2 regions of the Streptomyces sp. P9-A4 genome follow, and region 2 is predicted to be linked to the other one. Evidence: riboswitches for the same ligand, from Rfam matches in the RefSeq annotation. Region 2 holds a riboswitch; the other holds the start of a gene.

Region 1 (8,486 bases), 4.5 Mb from region 2:
GCCGCCGTGCTCGACGATCTGGCCACCCGTCAGGATCTTCGCGCCCTCCTCCTGGCCGATCTCCAGGTACGAGACGATCTTGCGGAGTTGCTCGGCCGAGGCCTGCGCGCCGATCATGGTGTCGGTGTCCAGGGGGTGGCCCGGGACGATCAGTTCCGTACGGGCGACCGCCGCCTCCAGGAACTCGCCGTAGTGGCCCCGCTGGACGAGCGCCCGTGAGGGGCAGGTGCAGACCTCGCCCTGGTTGAGGGCGAACATCGTGAAGCCCTCCAGCGCCTTGTCGCGGAAGTCGTCGTCCGCCGCCCACACGTCGTCGAAGAAGATGTTCGGCGACTTCCCGCCGAGTTCCAGCGTCACCGGCTTCAGGTTCTCGGCGGCGTACCCCATGATCAGCCGCCCGGTCGACGTCTCGCCCGTGAAGGCGATCTTCGCGACGCGCGGCGAGGACGCGAGCGGCTTCCCGGCCTCCTCGCCGAAGCCGTTGACGATGTTGAGGACGCCCGGCGGCAGCAGATCGGCGACCAGGCTCAGCCAGAAGTGCACGGAGACCGGGGTCTGTTCGGCGGGCTTGAGGATCACCGCGTTGCCCGCCGCGAGCGCCGGGGCCAGCTTCCAGACCGCCATCAGGATCGGGAAGTTCCACGGGATGATCTGCGCGACGACCCCCAGCGGCTCATGGAAGTGGTACGCGACGGTGTCGTCGTCGATCTCGCTCAGCGCACCCTCCTGGGCCCGCAGCGCCCCCGCGAAGTACCGGAAGTGGTCGATCGCGAGCGGGATGTCGGCGGCCAGGGTCTCCCGTACGGGCTTGCCGTTGTCCCAGGTCTCCGCGACGGCCAGGGCCTCAAGGTTGGCCTCCATCCGGTCCGCGATCCGCAGCAGGACGCCCGCCCGCTCGGCCGGCGACGTCCGCCCCCACGCCGGGGCCGCCGCGTGCGCCGCGTCCAGGGCGCGTTCCACGTCCTCGGCGGTGCCGCGCGCGACCTCCGTAAACGGACGGCCGTCGACCGGGCTGGGGTTCTCGAAGTAGCCGCCACGCGCCGGGGCGACGTACGCGCCACCGATCCAGTGGTCGTACCGGGCCTCGTACGACATGAGCGCGCCTTCGGCACCGGGTGCGGCGTAACGGGTCATGGGCATGGCCTCCCTGGGACGGGCCGGCCGTCCCGGGCCGGCGCTCACCCGCGAGTGTGCGGACCCGGAGGTTGCAAGAGGGTTGCACCGGCTGACAGTTCGGCCTCCAGGGAATCCAGCCGAGCCCGTACGGGCGGGAGCTGGGCCGCCGGTACGGCCGCGCACAGCGCCCGCCAGACCGTCACGTCGTCCTCGCCCCACGTGCTGTACGCCCAGTCGGCGAGCAGCCCCGGATCACCCCGGTCCACCAGCGCGGCCCGCAGCCGGTCCGCGAGCCGCTCCCGGAGCCGTACCACACCCGGGGCGAGGGAGGCCGGGAGCAGCGGGCCCGCGTAGTCCCCGGCGGCAGCCGCCACGGCCCCCGAGGCGAGACGCCGGTCGACCGTCGCGAAGTCGGCGTCCACCGCACCGGCAAGCCGGTACGGGCGCGAACGCAGGACGTCGGGACCGAGCAGGGCACGGAGCCGGGACAGTTCCGCCCGCAGCGTCACCGGAGTCACCGACGCGTCCTCGTACAGCAGCGTGAGGAGTTCCTCGCCGCCCACCCCCTCCGGGCGGTGCGCGAGGACCACCAGGATCTCGCTGTGCCGCCGGCTCAGCCGCACCCGCCGGCCGCCCACCGAGAGCACCGCCTCGTCCCGGCCGAGCGCCGACAGCCGGAGCCGCCCCGGCTCGGGCGCGGGCCCGAGCAGCGCCAACTGGGACTCCGCCGCCCGCGCCACCGCCTGGACGAACCCGAGGCTGTGCGGGTGCGCGAGCCGGCTGCCGCCCGTGATGTCGACCGCGCCGAGCACCCGGCCGCTGCGCGGGTCGTGCACCGGAGCGGCGGCGCAGGTCCACGCGCGTACCGGGTGCCGGAAGTGCTCGGCGGCGACGACCTGCACCGGCCGGTCGACGGCGAGGGCCGTTCCCGGGGCGTTCGTCCCCGCCGCCGCCTCCGACCAGCGGGCGCCTGCCACGAAGTTCATCCCGCGCGCCTTGCGGAGGGTCGTGGGGTGGCCTTCGACCCACAGCATCCGCCCGGCGGCGTCGCAGACCGCGAGGAGATGCTCCCCGTCCGTCGCGTACGCCCCCATCAGCTCGCGGATCACCGGCATCGCCGCCGCCAGCGGATGGCCGTCCCGGTACGCGGCGAGCTCGTCCTCCGCCAGTTCGACCCGCGCCGCCCCGTCCTGGTTCACGCGCGCGCGTGCGGAGCGCCGCCACGAGGCGGCGACGAGCGGTCGGACGGGGAGGGGGCCGGAACCGGGGCCGGTGCCGGTGCCGGGGCCAGCGGGGTCATCGGCGACACCGGAGGTACTGCCGACACCAGCGTCACCGGTCCCCGGCCCCGGGGCCGTTCCGGGCGCCGTGCGCGCCTGTCCCGCCACCCACGTATCGCTCAACTCGGCCTCCTCGTCGAGGTCGTTCCTTCGCGGCCCGGCGCCGCACGATTCCGCCGGGCCCGTCCCTTCGCGTGCCGCTCCGGTCCCGGCCCGTCCCGACGGGTCCTGCCGGTCCCGGCCCCTCGCGCTCATCGTGAGGCGCGGGCGGGCCGGCGACAAGCTCCCGGACGCCCGCGCGTGCCCACCCTGTCAGGGACCCGCCCCCGGCCGCTCACGTAGAGTGGGGCTCGGGCCGTGACTGGCGCTTGAGGTGGATCACCACCGGGGAGCGGTCCGACGGGAGCGCGCGGACGCGCGACCGTCCCGATGCCGTGCGCCTGGGCGAACCACCGGTCAGAGACGACGCCCAGGAGTTGCCATGTCCACCAGCACCGCCACCCTCATGGACGGTACGGCCCTCGCCCGCCGCACGGTCGAGGAGACCGCCGCCCGCGCCGCCGAGATCACCCGCCGCACCGGCGTCACCCCGTGTCTCGCGACGGTCCTGGTCGGCGCGGACCCGGCCTCCGTGACGTACGTGAAGATGAAGCAGAACCGCTGCGCGAAGGCCGGAATCCGTTCCAAGCACGTCGAACTGCCGGCCGCCACGACGACCGAGGAGCTCGTCGCCGCGATCACCGCGCTCTCCGCGGACCCCGACGTCCACGGCATCCTCCTCCAGCACCCCGTCGGCCCGCACATCGACGAGCGCGCCGCCTTCGAGGCCATCGCCCCCGAGAAGGACGTCGACGGCGTCACCATGGCGTCCTTCGCCGCCATGGGCTTCGGCCTGCCCGGCTTCGTCTCCTGCACGCCCGGCGGCATCATGCGGCTTCTCGACGCGTACGAGGTCGACCCGCGCGGCAAGCGTGCCGTCGTCGTCGGACGCAGCGCGATCCTCGGCAAGCCGGCCGGCCTGCTCCTCCTCGGCCGCGACGCCACCGTCACCTACTGCCACTCCCGAACCGAAGACCTCTCCTCCGTCGTCCGCGAGGCCGACATCCTCGTCGCCGCCGTCGGCAAGCCGAACTTCATCCAGGGCTCGGACATCAAGCCGGGCGCCGTCGTCATCGACGCCGGCTACAACCCGGGCAACATCGGTGACGTCGACTTCGCCTCGGCCGCCGAGCGCGCCTCCCTCATCACCCCGGTGCCCGGTGGAGTCGGCCCCATGACCATCGCCGTGCTCCTCGCCCAGACGGTCGAGGGCGCGGAGCGCCAGCTCGGTCTGTAGGACGACTGATGACGGGGCGGTCGTGGCCGTGGCGGGCGGGGGCGCGGTCGGCGATTGTCACGGTTCTGTACGGGCAGGGCCCGGGGTCCGAAAAGGGGTGGCCGTGCGGCCGCCGACGGGCGACCCTGGACCGCGTGCCACACCCGTCGACCGCCGCCCCGCCGCCGGACCGAGAGCCGGACGCGCCCGGATCGGCCACCGCGCCCCCACCGGACGGCCCGCGCACACCAGGTGGCGCGGCCGAAGAAGTCGGTGTGCCTGACCCGGTCGGCGCGTCGGATCCGTTCGGCACGTCGGACTCGTTCGGTGCGTCGGATCCGTTCGGCGCGCCCGGGTCGGTCGGCCCGTTCGACGGGGGCGCGGAGCCCGGCACGGGTCCCGACGCTCGCACCGCCATACGCGGGCCCGCCGCACCCCCGTCCGGGACGCCCCGGCCCGTGACACCCGCCCCCGGCACACCGCGACCCACCGGTTCCGAGTCCGGGTGGTCGCCCCGGATCGTCCGGCTCGGCGCGCCCCGGCCCGGACCCGCCGCGCGGCGCGCCCGGCGCTTCGGCGTACCGCTCGTCCCGCTGCTCGTGGCCACCCTCGTGGCGACGGCCTTCCTGGCCGCCAGGGGCGGGGCCGGGCAGCAGCTGACCGCCGAAGGACGGCAGGGCGGCGATCCGCCCGTCGTCACCGACGACGGCCGGTCCGCCGTGACCCCGACCGCCGATGCGCGTACGGACGGCGGGCGGACCGACGGCGCGTCGGCCACCGGCACCCGGACGTCCGACACGCCGACCTCCGACACGCCGCCGTCCGGGCCGACCCCGCCCGGCTTGCCCCCGAGCGGTACGCCGAGCGGTTCCGGGCCCTCGGACCGGCCTGCCCGTACCGGCGGGAGTGCGTCACCGACCCCCTCCCGCGCCACGAACCACTCACCCGGACACACGCCGAGCCCTTCGTCGCACCCGACCGGGGACCGCCGAGTGGGCCGGATCGTCTCCTTCGAGGCCCTGCGCGTCGGCGACTGCTTCGACATCGACCGCGCCGCGCCGGGTAGGGCCCTCCGCCGTGCCTGCGACACGCCGCACAACGCCGAACTCGTCGCCCGGCCCCGTCTGACCGGCCGCTTCGCGAGCGACCTGGCCGTCCGGGAAGCCGCGACCCTGCTGTGCCGCGAACCGCTCCGCCGCAAGGCCGCACGCCAGCCGCTCGGCACCCGCTGGACCACCTTCGTCCAGTACCCGTTCCGTACGAGCTATCTCCTCGGCTCCGAGAGCGTCGCGTGCAGCCTGGCCGCGCCCTCCGGGGGCACTCTCAGCCGACGGCTCCAGTAGCGCCGGCTCGACCGGCACGGGCACCCGTAACACCGGCCCGACCGGCACCGATTCCCGTCACCCAGCGGCTCCAGCCGGACCCGCACCCGCACCCGCTCCAGGCGCACCGGCCGCGAACGCCGTCGCCAGGGCCGTCGCCGGGTCACGGTCCGGCGGCCCCGCGGGCGACCAGCGCGCACCCGACTTGAGGTAGGGCCACCAGCGCCCGTCCTCGCCGAACCGCAGCTGCGCCTCCGCACCCACCACCGTCCACCGCGCGCCGCCCGCCCGCCGCAGCGCGGGCCGGTCGCCGTCCTCCCAGGCCTCCGCGAGCCGGGCCCCGGCCCGCGCCAGCGCGTCCGCGTCCGGCGCCCACTCCTCCTCCAGCACGGCGAGGGCGGCGGCGCCACCGAACCGCCACGCGCGCGTGGCCAGGTCCAGGTCCGTCCGCGACCGCCCCGAACCGGAGGCCAGCCGGGTCGTGATCCACGGCACGGGGGAGTCGGCCGCGAGCCGCACCGCGTCCTGAGCAACCGTCAGGGGCGGTACCCCGCCCGGCAGAACTGCCGTCGTCGCTGCCGTCGTCGGAGGCACCCCCTCAGGCCCCGGCACGACAGGCCCGAGCGCCTCGCCCCCCAGCAGCTCCCCGAGCAACCGGTGCGCGCGGGCCGCCGCGTCCGTCGCCAGGAACTCCAGCGCCGTCGGATCGACCCCCGGCTCGGGATCCGTCTCGGTGTCCAGCGACGGCGAGCGGCCGGGCGAGCCCGCCGCGACCGGCGGCGCGGGCAGCGGCGGCAGCAGGAACCCGGCTGCGTAGGCCTCCTCGGCCGACACACCGGGCATGCCACCGACACCCTCGGAAGCGTCGGCCCCCGGCGTGTCGTCGCCCCCGTCCGCCCCGTCTCCGCCACGCGCGCCCCGCACCGCACGCGAGGTGCTGCGCGCCTGTAGCTCCTCGAGCAGCGTGCGCTCGCCGCGTCCCCGTACCAGCAGCAGGACGAAGGGGTCCTCGTCGAGCAGGCGCGCCACCTGGTAGGAGAGCGCGGTGGTGTGCCGACAGTGGTCCCACGCCTCGCAGCCACATTGCGGGTCCAGGTCACCGATCCCCGGCAGCAGGTCGAGTCCGACCCCGGACGCGTCCTCCACGAGGTGCGGCGGCATCTCCCGGTCGAGGAGCGCCGCGATGTGCCCCGCGCTGTCCACGGCCAGGTCGAGGAGCCGATCCCACTCCTCTTCCGAGAACTCCCGTACCAGCACGTCGCTGCGGTACGCCGTGCCGTCACGGTCCTTGACCACCGCGGTGATCCGGCCGGGCCGGACCGACACCGCGCCCACCGCTCCCGCGCGCGCGTGCCGCCGTCCAGCCTTGAGCTGCTGGCCGTCGAGCGCGGTGTCCTCCAGGGCCTTGAGCCAGGCCAGGCCCCACCAGGTCCTGGCGAAGGCGGCGCCCCGCGCGGGCGGCAGCGCCGCGAACGTCCGCTCGTCGCCCTCGTGTCCGTACCCGCTCATCGTCCGTCCCCCCGCAGTCGTACGAGCTCCGCCAGTTCGGCGTCGGTCAGTTCGGTCAGCTCCGGCGGGGTGTCCCCGCCCGTCCCGAGGACGGTGTCCGCCAGCTCCCGTTTGCGGTCGAGCATGGTCGCGATCCGGTCCTCGATCGTCCCTTCGGCGATCAGCCGGTGGACCTGCACCGGCCGGTCCTGCCCGATCCGGTACGCGCGGTCGGTGGCCTGGGCCTCGACGGCCGGGTTCCACCAGCGGTCGTAGTGCACCACGTGCTCGGCGCGCGTGAGGTTGAGGCCCGTGCCCGCCGCCTTCAGGGAGAGCAGGAAGACCGGCACCTCGCCGTTCTGGAAGCGGGCGACCATCGCCTCCCGCTGGGCCACCGGGGTCCCGCCGTGCAGGAACTGCGTCCGTACGCCCCGCGCCGCGAGATGCGTTTCCAGCAGCCGGGCCATCCCCACGTACTGGGTGAAGACCAGGGTGCACGCGCCTTCGGCGAGGATCGTGTCGAGGAGTTCGTCGAGCAGTTCGAGCTTGCCCGAACGGCCCTCGATCCTCGGGCTGTCCTCCTTGAGGTACTGGGCGGGGTGGTTGCAGATCTGCTTGAGACCGGTCAGCAGCTTCACGACGAGGCCACGGCGCGCCATGCCGTCGGCCTCGGCGATCGCCGCCAGGGTCTCCCGTACGACCGCCTCGTACAGGCCGGCCTGTTCCGGAGTGAGCGAGACCGCCCTGTCGGTCTCCGTCTTCGGTGGCAGCTCGGGTGCGATGCCGGGGTCCGACTTGCGGCGGCGCAGCAGGAACGGGCGGACGAGCGTGGCGAGTCGCCCGGCCGCGGCCGGGTCCGTGCCGCCCTCCACGGCGGAGGCGAACCGGGTCCGGAACGCGCCCAGACCACCGAGCAGCCCCGGTGTGGTCCAGTCGAGGATCGCCCACAGCTCGGAGAGGTTGTTCTCGACCGGTGTGCCGGACAGCGCCACGCGTGCGCGTGCCCCGATGGTCCGCAGCTGGCGTGCCGTCGCCGAGTACGGGTTCTTGACGTGCTGGGCCTCGTCCGCGACGACGAGCCCCCAGGTCCGCGCGGCGAGCCGTGCGGCGTCGAGCCGCATGGTGCCGTACGTCGTCAGGACGAAGCCCTCGTCGGCGAGGTCCTCCGGAGTGCGGGAGGCGCCGTGGAATCGGCGTACCGGGGTGCCGGGCGCGAACTTCTCGATCTCGCGCTGCCAGTTGCCCATGAGGGAGGTCGGGCAGACGACCAGGGTGGGCCCGGCGGTGGCCGGATCGGACTGCCGGTGCAGATGCAGGGCGATCACGGTGATGGTCTTGCCGAGCCCCATGTCGTCTGCGAGGCAGCCCCCGAGGCCGAGGGAGGTCATCCGGTGCAGCCAGTCGAGTCCGCGCAGCTGGTAGTCGCGCAGCGTCGCGGCGAGCGCCGGGGGCTGGGCGACCTCGGTCCTGCCGCCCTCCGGCTCGGCGAGCCGCTCCCGCAGCCGCTCGAGCCAGCCGGTCGCCGCCACCTCGACGGGCTTTCCGTCGATCTCGGTGGTGCCGGTGAGGACGGCCGAGAGGGCGTCCACCGGGGTGAGTTTCCGGTCCTGCTGCGAGCGGGCCCGGCGCACCTCGGCGGGGTCGACGAGCACCCAGCGGTCACGGAGCCGCACGAGAGGCCGTCCGGCCTCCGCGAGCCGGTCCAGCTCGGCCCGGGTCAACTCGTGCTCACCCACGGCGAAACGCCAGTTGAAGCCGAGCAGGGCGTCGGCGGAGAGGAAGGAGGGGAGGGCGGCGGAGGAGGAACCGGCGGAGAAGCCGTTCCCGTTCCCCGTGCCGTCGCCGAAACCGTCGTCGGTGTCCGAGCCTGCGCCCGCGTCCGAGCGTTCGCCCGTGCCCGAACCGTCGCCGGGGCCCGCGCCGTGCGTCTCGCCGTCCACCGGGCCGATCACCGCGCTCGCGGTC
Region 2 (8,486 bases):
GCTTCGTCCAGTACCAGTTCGTCGTCCCGTACGGGCGGGAGGAGGCCCTGCGGAGGGTGGTGCGGCGGATCGCGGACCGCGGCTGCCCCTCGTTCCTCGCCGTCCTCAAGCGCTTCGGCGCGGGCGACCCCGGCTGGCTCTCCTTCCCGCTCCCCGGCTGGACCCTCGCGCTCGACCTGCCCACCGGGCTCCCCGGGCTCGGCACCTTCCTCGACGCGCTCGACGAGGAGGTGGTGGGCGCGGGCGGCCGGGTCTACCTCGCCAAGGACTCCCGGGTGCGGCCGGAGACGCTGGCCGCGATGTACCCGCGGCTCGACGCGTTCCGGGCGCTCCGCGCCGACCTCGACCCCCGGTCCGTCTTCACCTCCGACCTCGCCCGCCGTCTCGACCTCTAGGAGTTCCCGTGAAGGACGCCTTCGGTGCCCCGCAGTCCCTGCTCGTCCTCGGCGGCACCTCGGAGATCGGGCTCGCCACCGCCCGCCGGCTGATCGCCCGCCGTACCCGTACCGTCTGGCTCGCCGGGCGCCCCTCCCCCGCGCTGACCGCCGCCGCGGACTCGCTGCGGGTACTGGGCGCGGAGGTGCGCACGGTCCCGTTCGACGCGCTCGACACCGAGGCGCACGAGGAGCGGCTCGGGAAGATCTTCACCGAGGGCGACATCGACATGGTGCTGCTCGCCTTCGGGGTCCTCGGCGACCAGGCGCGGGACGAGTCCGACCCGGTGGCCGCCGCCCGGGTCGCCCAGACCAACTACACGGGCGCCGTCTCGGCGGGTCTGGTGTGCGCGGGCGCGCTCCAGGCGCAGGGGCACGGTTCGCTGGTGGTGCTGTCCTCGGTGGCGGGCGAGCGGGCCCGCCGCGCCAACTTCATCTACGGCTCCTCGAAGGCGGGCCTCGACGCCTTCGCCCAGGGCCTCGGGGACGCGCTGCACGGGACCGGGGTGCACGTCATGGTCGTACGGCCCGGGTTCGTGCGTTCGAAGATGACGGCCGGGCTCGCCGAGGCGCCGCTCGCGACGACCCCGGAGGCGGTCGCGACCGCGATCGAGCTGGGGCTGCGGCGGCGCTCCGAGACGGTGTGGGTGCCGGGGGCGCTGCGGATGGTGATGGCGGCGGTACGACTCGTACCGAGGCCGCTGTTCCGGCGCCTGCCGGTGTGACCTACGGCTCTACGCCGTGGGGCTCGGTGTGTCGACCGGGCTGCCGCCCTGCGCCGGGACCGCCGAGATGGGCCGGCCGCTGCCGAACTCGTAGTCGTACAGCTTCCGCCAGACCCCGTCCGGGCCCTGCTCGTACAGCGCGAAGGAACGGCACGTCCAGGCCGCCTCGTAACCGGCGAGTTCCTCGTACGCCCGGTCCATCCCCTCCTCGGAGATGCCGTGCGCCACGGTGACGTGCGGGTGGTACGGGAACTGGAGCTCGCGCACCAGCGGCCCGGCCTCGTCCCGGATGCGGTCCTGGAGCCGGGTGCAGAGGGGCACGCCCTCCTGCACCTTCACATAGACGACCGGCGAGAGCGGCCGGAAGGTCCCGGTGCCCTTGAGGCGCACGGGGAACGGCTGGTGGTCGGCGGCGACACCCGCGAGGTGCGCCTCGATCTCCGGCAGCCGCTCCTCCGCGACCTCGGTCGGCGGGACCAGCGTGACGTGCGTGGGGATGCCGTAGGCGGCCGGGTCCCCGAAGCCGGCGCGCCGCTCCTGGAGCAGGCTGCCGTAGGGCTCCGGGACCGCGATCGAAACGCCGAGCGTTACGGTCCCCACGTCGTTCTCCTCCGTTGTCGGTCGACTTGTGCCGAGTGGTGCAGCCGCCAGTGTGCGGCCTGCACCACCCTTTGGGCCAGGGCCCTTGGTCTCGTGCCCGCTCAGTGCTTGGCGGGCAGGAGACCGATCCGGTCGTACGTCTGCGCCAGCGTCTCGGCGGCGACCGCGCGGGCCTTCTCCGCTCCCTTGGCCAGAACCGAGTCCAGCGTCTCCGGGTCGTCCAGGTATTCCTGGGTGCGGGTCCGGAACGGCGTGACGAAGTCCACCATGACCTCGGCGAGATCCGTCTTCAGCGCGCCGTACATCTTGCCCTCGTAGCTCTTCACCAGGTCGTCGACGGACGTGCCGGTGAGCGTGGACATGATGCCGAGGAGGTTGGAGACGCCCGCCTTGTTCTCCGGGTCGAACCGGATCACCGTGTCGGTGTCGGTGACCGCGCTCTTGACCTTCTTCGCGGTGACCTTCGGGTCGTCCAGGAGGTTGATGAGGCCCTTCGGCGTGGACGCCGACTTGCTCATCTTGATCGCCGGGTCCTGGAGGTCGTAGATCTTCCCCGTCTCCTTGAGGATGTACGGCGAGGGGATCGTGAACGTGTCGCCGAAGCGGCCGTTGAAGCGCTCCGCGAGGTCGCGGGTCAGCTCGATGTGCTGGCGCTGGTCCTCGCCGACCGGGACCTCGTCGGCCTGGTAGAGCAGGATGTCCGCGACCTGGAGCACCGGGTAGGTGAAGAGGCCGACGGTGGCGCGGTCGGCGCCCTGCCTGGCGGACTTGTCCTTGAACTGGGTCATGCGGGAGGCCTCGCCGAAGCCGGTGAGGCAGTTCATGACCCAGCCGAGCTGGGCGTGCTCGGGGACGTGGCTCTGGACGAAGAGGGTGCAGCGCTCCGGGTCGAGACCGGCGGCGAGCAGCTGGGCGACGGCGAGCCGGGTGTTGGCGCGCAGCTCCGCGGGGTCCTGCGGGATCGTGATCGCGTGCAGGTCGACGACCATGTAGAAGGCGTCGTGGGTCTCCTGGAGGGCCACCCACTGGCGGACGGCGCCGAGGTAGTTGCCGAGGTGGAACGAGCCTGCGGTGGGCTGGATTCCGGAGAGCACGCGGGGAACGTCAGAGGCCATGCACATCATTCTCTCAGGTGCGGGAACCGATCCCCGACTGCCCGTCCCCCACGCGTCGCGGGGACGGTCCGCAGTGAGACCGGGAACACATGGGTGCGTCCTGCGGGCCCCGCGCTCCCGGTCCACAGGAGCGCGGGGCCCGGCCCTCCGCTAGACCGGGAGGCCCGGGGCCGGGAAGTCGGCCATCAGGCCGGTGACCTCGGCGCGGACCGTGGCGAGGGCCTGCTCGTCGCCGGTGCCGGCGGCCGTCACGGCGCGGTCGATCCAGTCGGCGACCGCTGCCATGTGCTCCGTGCCGAGACCGCGGGAGGTGAGGGACGGGGTTCCGATGCGGATGCCGGAGGGGTCGAAGGGCTTCCGGGTGTCGTACGGGACGGTGTTGTAGTTGACGACGATGCCCGCCCGGTCGAGGGCCTTCGCGGCGATCTTGCCGGGGACCTGCCGGGACGTGAGGTCCATCAGGATCAGATGGTTGTCGGTGCCGCCGGAGACCAGGTCGAAGCCGCGCGCGAGGAGCGCCTCGGCGAGCGCCCCGGCGTTGGCGACGACGGCGTGGGCGTAGTCGCGGAAGGAGGGCTGGGAGGCCTCGTGGAGGGCGACGGCGATGGCGGCGGTGGTCTGGTTGTGCGGGCCGCCCTGGAGGCCGGGGAAGACGGCCTTGTCGAGGGCCTTGGCGTACTCCGCGCGGGACATCAGCATGGCGCCGCGCGGGCCGCGCAGCGTCTTGTGGGTGGTCGTGGAGATCACGTCCACGTGGCCGACCGGGGACGGGTGGGCGCCGCCCGCGATCAGCCCGGCGATGTGGGCGATGTCGGCGACGAGCACGGCACCGGCCTCGCGGGCGATCTCGCCGAAGGCGGCGAAGTCGATCGTGCGGGGCAGCGCGGTGCCACCGCAGAAGATCACCTTCGGGCGTTCCTTGAGGGCGAGGTCGCGGACCTCGTCGAAGTCGATGAGACCGGTGTCCTGGCGGACCCCGTACTGGACGCCCCGGAACCACTTGCCGGTGGCGGAGACGCCCCAGCCGTGGGTGAGGTGGCCGCCCATGGGCAGGGCCATGCCCATGACGGTGTCGCCGGGCTCGGCGAAGGCGAGGTAGACGGCGAGGTTGGCCGGGGAGCCGGAGTACGGCTGGACGTTGGCGTGGTCGACGCCGAAGACGGCCTTGGCGCGTTCGACGGCGAGGGTCTCGACCTGGTCGATGATCTGCTGGCCCTCGTAGTAGCGGCGGCCGGGGTAGCCCTCGCTGTACTTGTTCTGGAGGACGGTGCCGGAGGCTTCGAGGACGGCGGCGGAGACGTAGTTCTCGCTGGGGATGAGGCGCAGCGTCTCGGCCTGGAGCCGTTCCTCGGCGCCGACGAGGGCGGCCAGTTCGGGGTCGGCTGCGGTGAGTGCGGGGTGCTGTGGGGCGTTCACGACGGTGTCCTCCGGGCGTCGGTGGGTCCCGGGGCGCACGGCGTGAGAGGCGCGGCGCCACGCGGGACGTCGGTCCCGTGACGCCCAGGCGGGCGGCGTCTCGTGTGGTCTGCCGCGCACGGCTCCCCCGGGGTCGCTTCCCCGTACGCCAGTCGCCGTGCGTGTTTTCAGAGTAGCTGGCGCGCCGCGCGCGCGAGGTTTCCCGGCCCGGGTCGCGAGCGACGATAGAAAGCAGGGGCCACACCCCTTCGGCGGGTCCATCCCGCGAGCCGCAGGACGAACGGAGATCCCGTGTCGAGCACCCAAGACGCGATCGCTTCGGCGGAGGCGCACAGCGCTCACAACTACCACCCCCTGCCGGTCGTCGTCGCTTCGGCGGACGGCGCCTGGATGACCGATGTCGAGGGGCGCCGCTATCTCGACATGCTGGCCGGCTACTCGGCGCTCAACTTCGGGCACGGCAACCGGCGTCTCATCGACGCGGCGAAGGCCCAGCTGGAACGGGTGACGCTGACCTCGCGCGCCTTCCACCACGACCGCTTCGCCGACTTCTGCACACAGCTCGCGGAGCTGTGCGGCAAGGAGGCGGTGCTGCCGATGAACACCGGAGCGGAGGCGGTCGAGACGGCCGTGAAGACCGCCCGGAAGTGGGGGTACGAGGTGAAGGGCGTGCCGGACGGGCACGCGAAGATCGTGGTCGCGGCGAACAACTTCCACGGCCGGACGACGACGATCGTCAGCTTCTCCACGGACCACGAGGCACGGGACCACTTCGGTCCGTACACGCCGGGGTTCGAGATCGTGCCGTACGGGGACCTGACGGCCCTGGAGGCGGCGGTCACCGAGAACACGGTGGCGGTGCTGCTCGAACCGATCCAGGGCGAGGCGGGGGTCCTGGTGCCGCCGGCGGGCTATCTGGCGGGGGTGCGGGAGCTGACGCGCCGGCGGAACGTGCTGTTCATGGCGGACGAGATCCAGTCGGGTCTGGGCCGGACGGGGCGGACGTTCGCGTGCGAGCACGAGGGGGTGGTGCCGGACGTGTACATCCTGGGGAAGGCGCTGGGCGGCGGGGTGGTGCCGGTGTCGGCGGTGGTCGCCGACCGTGACGTGCTCGGGGTGTTCCGGCCGGGTGAGCACGGGTCGACGTTCGGCGGGAACCCGCTGGCCTGCGCGGTGGCCCTGGAGGTGATCGCGATGCTGCGGACGGGCGAGTTCCAGGAGCGGGCGGCGGAGCTGGGCGAACACCTCCACGCGGAGCTGGGCCTCCTGGTGGGCGGCGGCGCGGTGGAGGCGGTGCGCGGACGCGGGCTGTGGGCCGGGGTCGACATCGCCCCGTCGCACGGCACGGGCCGGCAGATCTCGGAGAAGCTGATGGAGCGGGGGGTACTGGTGAAGGACACCCACGGCTCGACGATCCGGCTGGCACCACCCCTGGTGATCGGCAAGGAGGACCTGGACTGGGGGCTCGAACAGCTGAGGGGGGTGCTCTCGGACTGACCGTCGGGTCGGCGGCTAAAGGATCACGTGCGGGAGGAAGCGGGCGTACTCGTCCGTGACCAGGCCCGACGACTCCCGGATGCCCAGCCCCGCCGCCTCGTCCTCGACGACCCACGCGCCGAGTACCACCCGGTTGCCGTCGAAGTCCGGCAGCGGGGCCAGCTCCTGGTAGCAGCAGGGCTCCCCGTCCCGTACGAACGGTTCCGTGCCCGCCTCGTGCAGGGTGACGCCCGCGCCCTCGCGGCCGAGCAGCGGCTTGGCGACCCAGCCGACGGTGGTGGCGAGTTCGCGCGGCCCGTCGAGGTAGGCGGGCAGCAGGTTGGGGTGCCCCGGGTACAGCTCCCACAGGATCGCGAGCAGCGCCTTGTTGGAGAGCAGCATCTTCCAGGCGGGCTCGATCCAGCAGGTCGTACCGGTGCCGCCGCCGTTGTCGAGGGTGTCCAGGACGTGCCCGCCGAAGCGGTCGGTGGTCAGCCACTCCCACGGGTAGAGCTTGAAGCAGCTGCGGATGAAGCGGAGCCGGTCGTCCACGAAGCGGCGCGAGAGCCGGTCCCAGCCGATCCGTTCGACGGAGAGCGCCTCGGTGTCGAGCCCGGCCTGCTGGGCGGTCTCGCGCAGATACGCGACCGTCATCAGGTCCTCGCCCAGCTCGTCGCCGTCCGAGTGCGCGAAGTGCAGGGGGCCGGGGGGCAGCAGCGGAGCCTGGCGCCTCCAGGCGTCGACGAGCCGTTCGTGGAGGGAGTTCCACTGGTCGGCGCCGGGGAATCGTTCCTCCATCCAGAACCACTGCGGGCTGGCGGCCTCCACCAGCGAGGTGGGGGTGTCGGCGTTGTACTCCAGCATCTTCGCCGGGCCCGTACCGTCGTAGCGCAGGTCGAACCGCCCGTACAGGGAGGGGAGTTCGGCGCGCCGCCGCCAGGACTCCGCAACCAGGGAGACCAGCTTCGGGTCGGTGATCCCCAGCTCCGCGAACCGGTCGCGCTCGACGATGTGCGCGGCGGCGGCCAGGCACATCGCGTGCAGCTCCTCGACGACCTCCTCCAGCGCCTCGACCTCGGGCAGCGTGAAGGAGTAGTACGCGCTCTCGTCCCAGTACGGGCGGAGCGAACCGTCCGGGTGGCGGGTCAGCGGGTAGACGAGCCCCTGCTCCTCCACGGTCTCCTGCCAGCCGGGGCGGGGTTCGATGGTGTGCCGTTCCATGGGCCTGGCCCCTCTCAGCCGCCGCCGGAACCGGAGCAGCCGAAGCCGCCGGTGTCCACGGCGGTCTTGTCGAAGCTGCCGCCGCTGACCCGCTTGTCGCGGACGGAACCGCCGTAGTAGTACGAGCCGTGGGTGCTGCTGCCGTTGTCGTCGTCACCGCCGCCGCCACCGCTCTCGCAGCGGTAGCTGGGCAGTTCCTCCCGGGTCAGCGGGTCCACGCACCGCTTGTCCGGCTCGGAGCCGCACGCGGTGATCGTCGCCGCGAGCACACCCATCCCGCCGAGCACCACCGTGCTCGACCTCAGCCTCCGCATTCCGTCCGCCTCCCCTTCGCGCGACCGCCGGGGCCGCGTCCGTCGCGCCGCGCGGTCACGCTTGTCGCGTTCACGCCTGTCGCGACCGCACAGTGTAGGCCGGTGCATTCCGGCCGCCACCCGGCCGGGACCCGGTCAGGACTCCGTCGGCAGGACCTAGAGTCGTTTCGTGCTTCTCGGGATGATTTGTGCGCTCGCCTCGTCGGTCTGCTTCGGTGCGGCCTCCGTTCTGCAGGCGATGGCGGCCCGCGCCGCGCCGCCGGGGACCGGCAGCGGTGTCGACGTCACCCTGATGTGGCGGGCACTGCGGCAGTGGCGGTACCTCGCCGGCCTCGGCATGGACGGTCTGGGCTTCGTCCTGCAGATCGTCGCCCTGCGCACGCTCCCCATCTACGTGGTGGGCGCGGCCCTCGCCGCGAGCCTGGCGGTCACGGCGGTCATCGCCTCCCGGGTGCTGCGGGTACGGCTCAGCCGGGTGGAGTGGGTGGCGGTGGCCGTGGTCTGCGCGGGGCTCGCGCTGCTCGCGCTCGCCTCGGGCCGGGAGGGCCACCGGGACGGCTCGGACGCGCTGCGCTGGGCGCTCCTCGCGACGGCCTTCGGGGTGCTGCTGCTCGGCGTGGTCGGCGGCCGGCTGCCGCAGCGGTCCCGGGCCCTCGTCCTCGGCCTGGGGGCCGGGTTCGGCTTCGGGGTGGTGGAGGTCGCGGTCCGGCTGATCGACGGCATCGACCTCACGGACCCCGTCTGGTACGCGCTCCTGGTGGGCGGCGGCTCCGCGTTCCTGCTGCTGACCTCGGCGCTCCAGCGCGGCGCGGTGACCACGGCCACGGCGGGCGCGGTGCTGGGCGAGACGATCGGCCCCGCGATCGTGGGCGTGGCCTGGCTCGGGGACACCACGCGCGAGGGCTACGGCTGGATGGCGGTCCTGGGCTTCGCGGTGGCGGTGGCGGGCTCCCTGACCCTGGCCCGCTTCGGCGAACCCCCGGAGCCGGTGCCGGACGGGGACCCGGCGGTGACGCGCGTGGCGTCGGGGTCGGAGCACGAGGGGTAGGGGGACGGGGCCGCGACACCCCCTGTCGTCGGGGACGGGCGAGCCCGGCATGATCCGGAAGACAGGCCCTTAGGGGGCGTCCCGTCCGTGATCGCCAGGACCCTCCTGGGGCAGTACCCGGCACAAGCTCCGGAGTG

Evidence for each region. A riboswitch is a leader RNA that binds a small molecule or an ion and turns the genes downstream of it on or off. The one in region 2 is predicted to bind ZMP and ZTP.
Region 1: it holds a riboswitch for ZMP and ZTP, as region 2 does, so the genes downstream of both, V4Y03_RS00660 (bifunctional 5,10-methylenetetrahydrofolate dehydrogenase/5,10-methenyltetrahydrofolate cyclohydrolase) here and glyA (serine hydroxymethyltransferase) in region 2, are expected to answer to the same signal.

Annotation. Positions count from the first base shown of each region.
Region 1 covers NZ_JAZIFY010000001.1:134,423-142,908, reverse strand. The annotation lists gene exaC (acetaldehyde dehydrogenase ExaC) at 1-1,134, opposite strand, end outside; gene V4Y03_RS00665 (GAF domain-containing protein) at 1,179-2,519, opposite strand; ZMP/ZTP riboswitch at 2,744-2,849, shown strand; gene V4Y03_RS00660 (bifunctional 5,10-methylenetetrahydrofolate dehydrogenase/5,10-methenyltetrahydrofolate cyclohydrolase) at 2,878-3,732, shown strand; gene V4Y03_RS00655 (hypothetical protein) at 4,170-5,054, shown strand; gene V4Y03_RS00650 (SWIM zinc finger family protein) at 5,112-6,542, opposite strand; gene V4Y03_RS00645 (DEAD/DEAH box helicase) at 6,539-8,486, opposite strand, start outside.
Region 2 covers NZ_JAZIFY010000001.1:4,633,724-4,642,209, reverse strand. The annotation lists gene V4Y03_RS21035 (FAD-binding oxidoreductase) at 1-395, shown strand, start outside; gene V4Y03_RS21030 (decaprenylphospho-beta-D-erythro-pentofuranosid-2-ulose 2-reductase) at 404-1,159, shown strand; gene V4Y03_RS21025 (2'-5' RNA ligase family protein) at 1,169-1,759, opposite strand; gene trpS (tryptophan--tRNA ligase) at 1,861-2,874, opposite strand; gene glyA (serine hydroxymethyltransferase) at 3,025-4,290, opposite strand; ZMP/ZTP riboswitch at 4,366-4,456, opposite strand; gene rocD (ornithine--oxo-acid transaminase) at 4,582-5,787, shown strand; gene V4Y03_RS21005 (glutathionylspermidine synthase family protein) at 5,803-6,987, opposite strand; gene V4Y03_RS21000 (hypothetical protein) at 7,002-7,301, opposite strand; gene V4Y03_RS20995 (hypothetical protein) at 7,483-8,349, shown strand; gene pdxR (MocR-like pyridoxine biosynthesis transcription factor PdxR) at 8,419-8,486, opposite strand, start outside.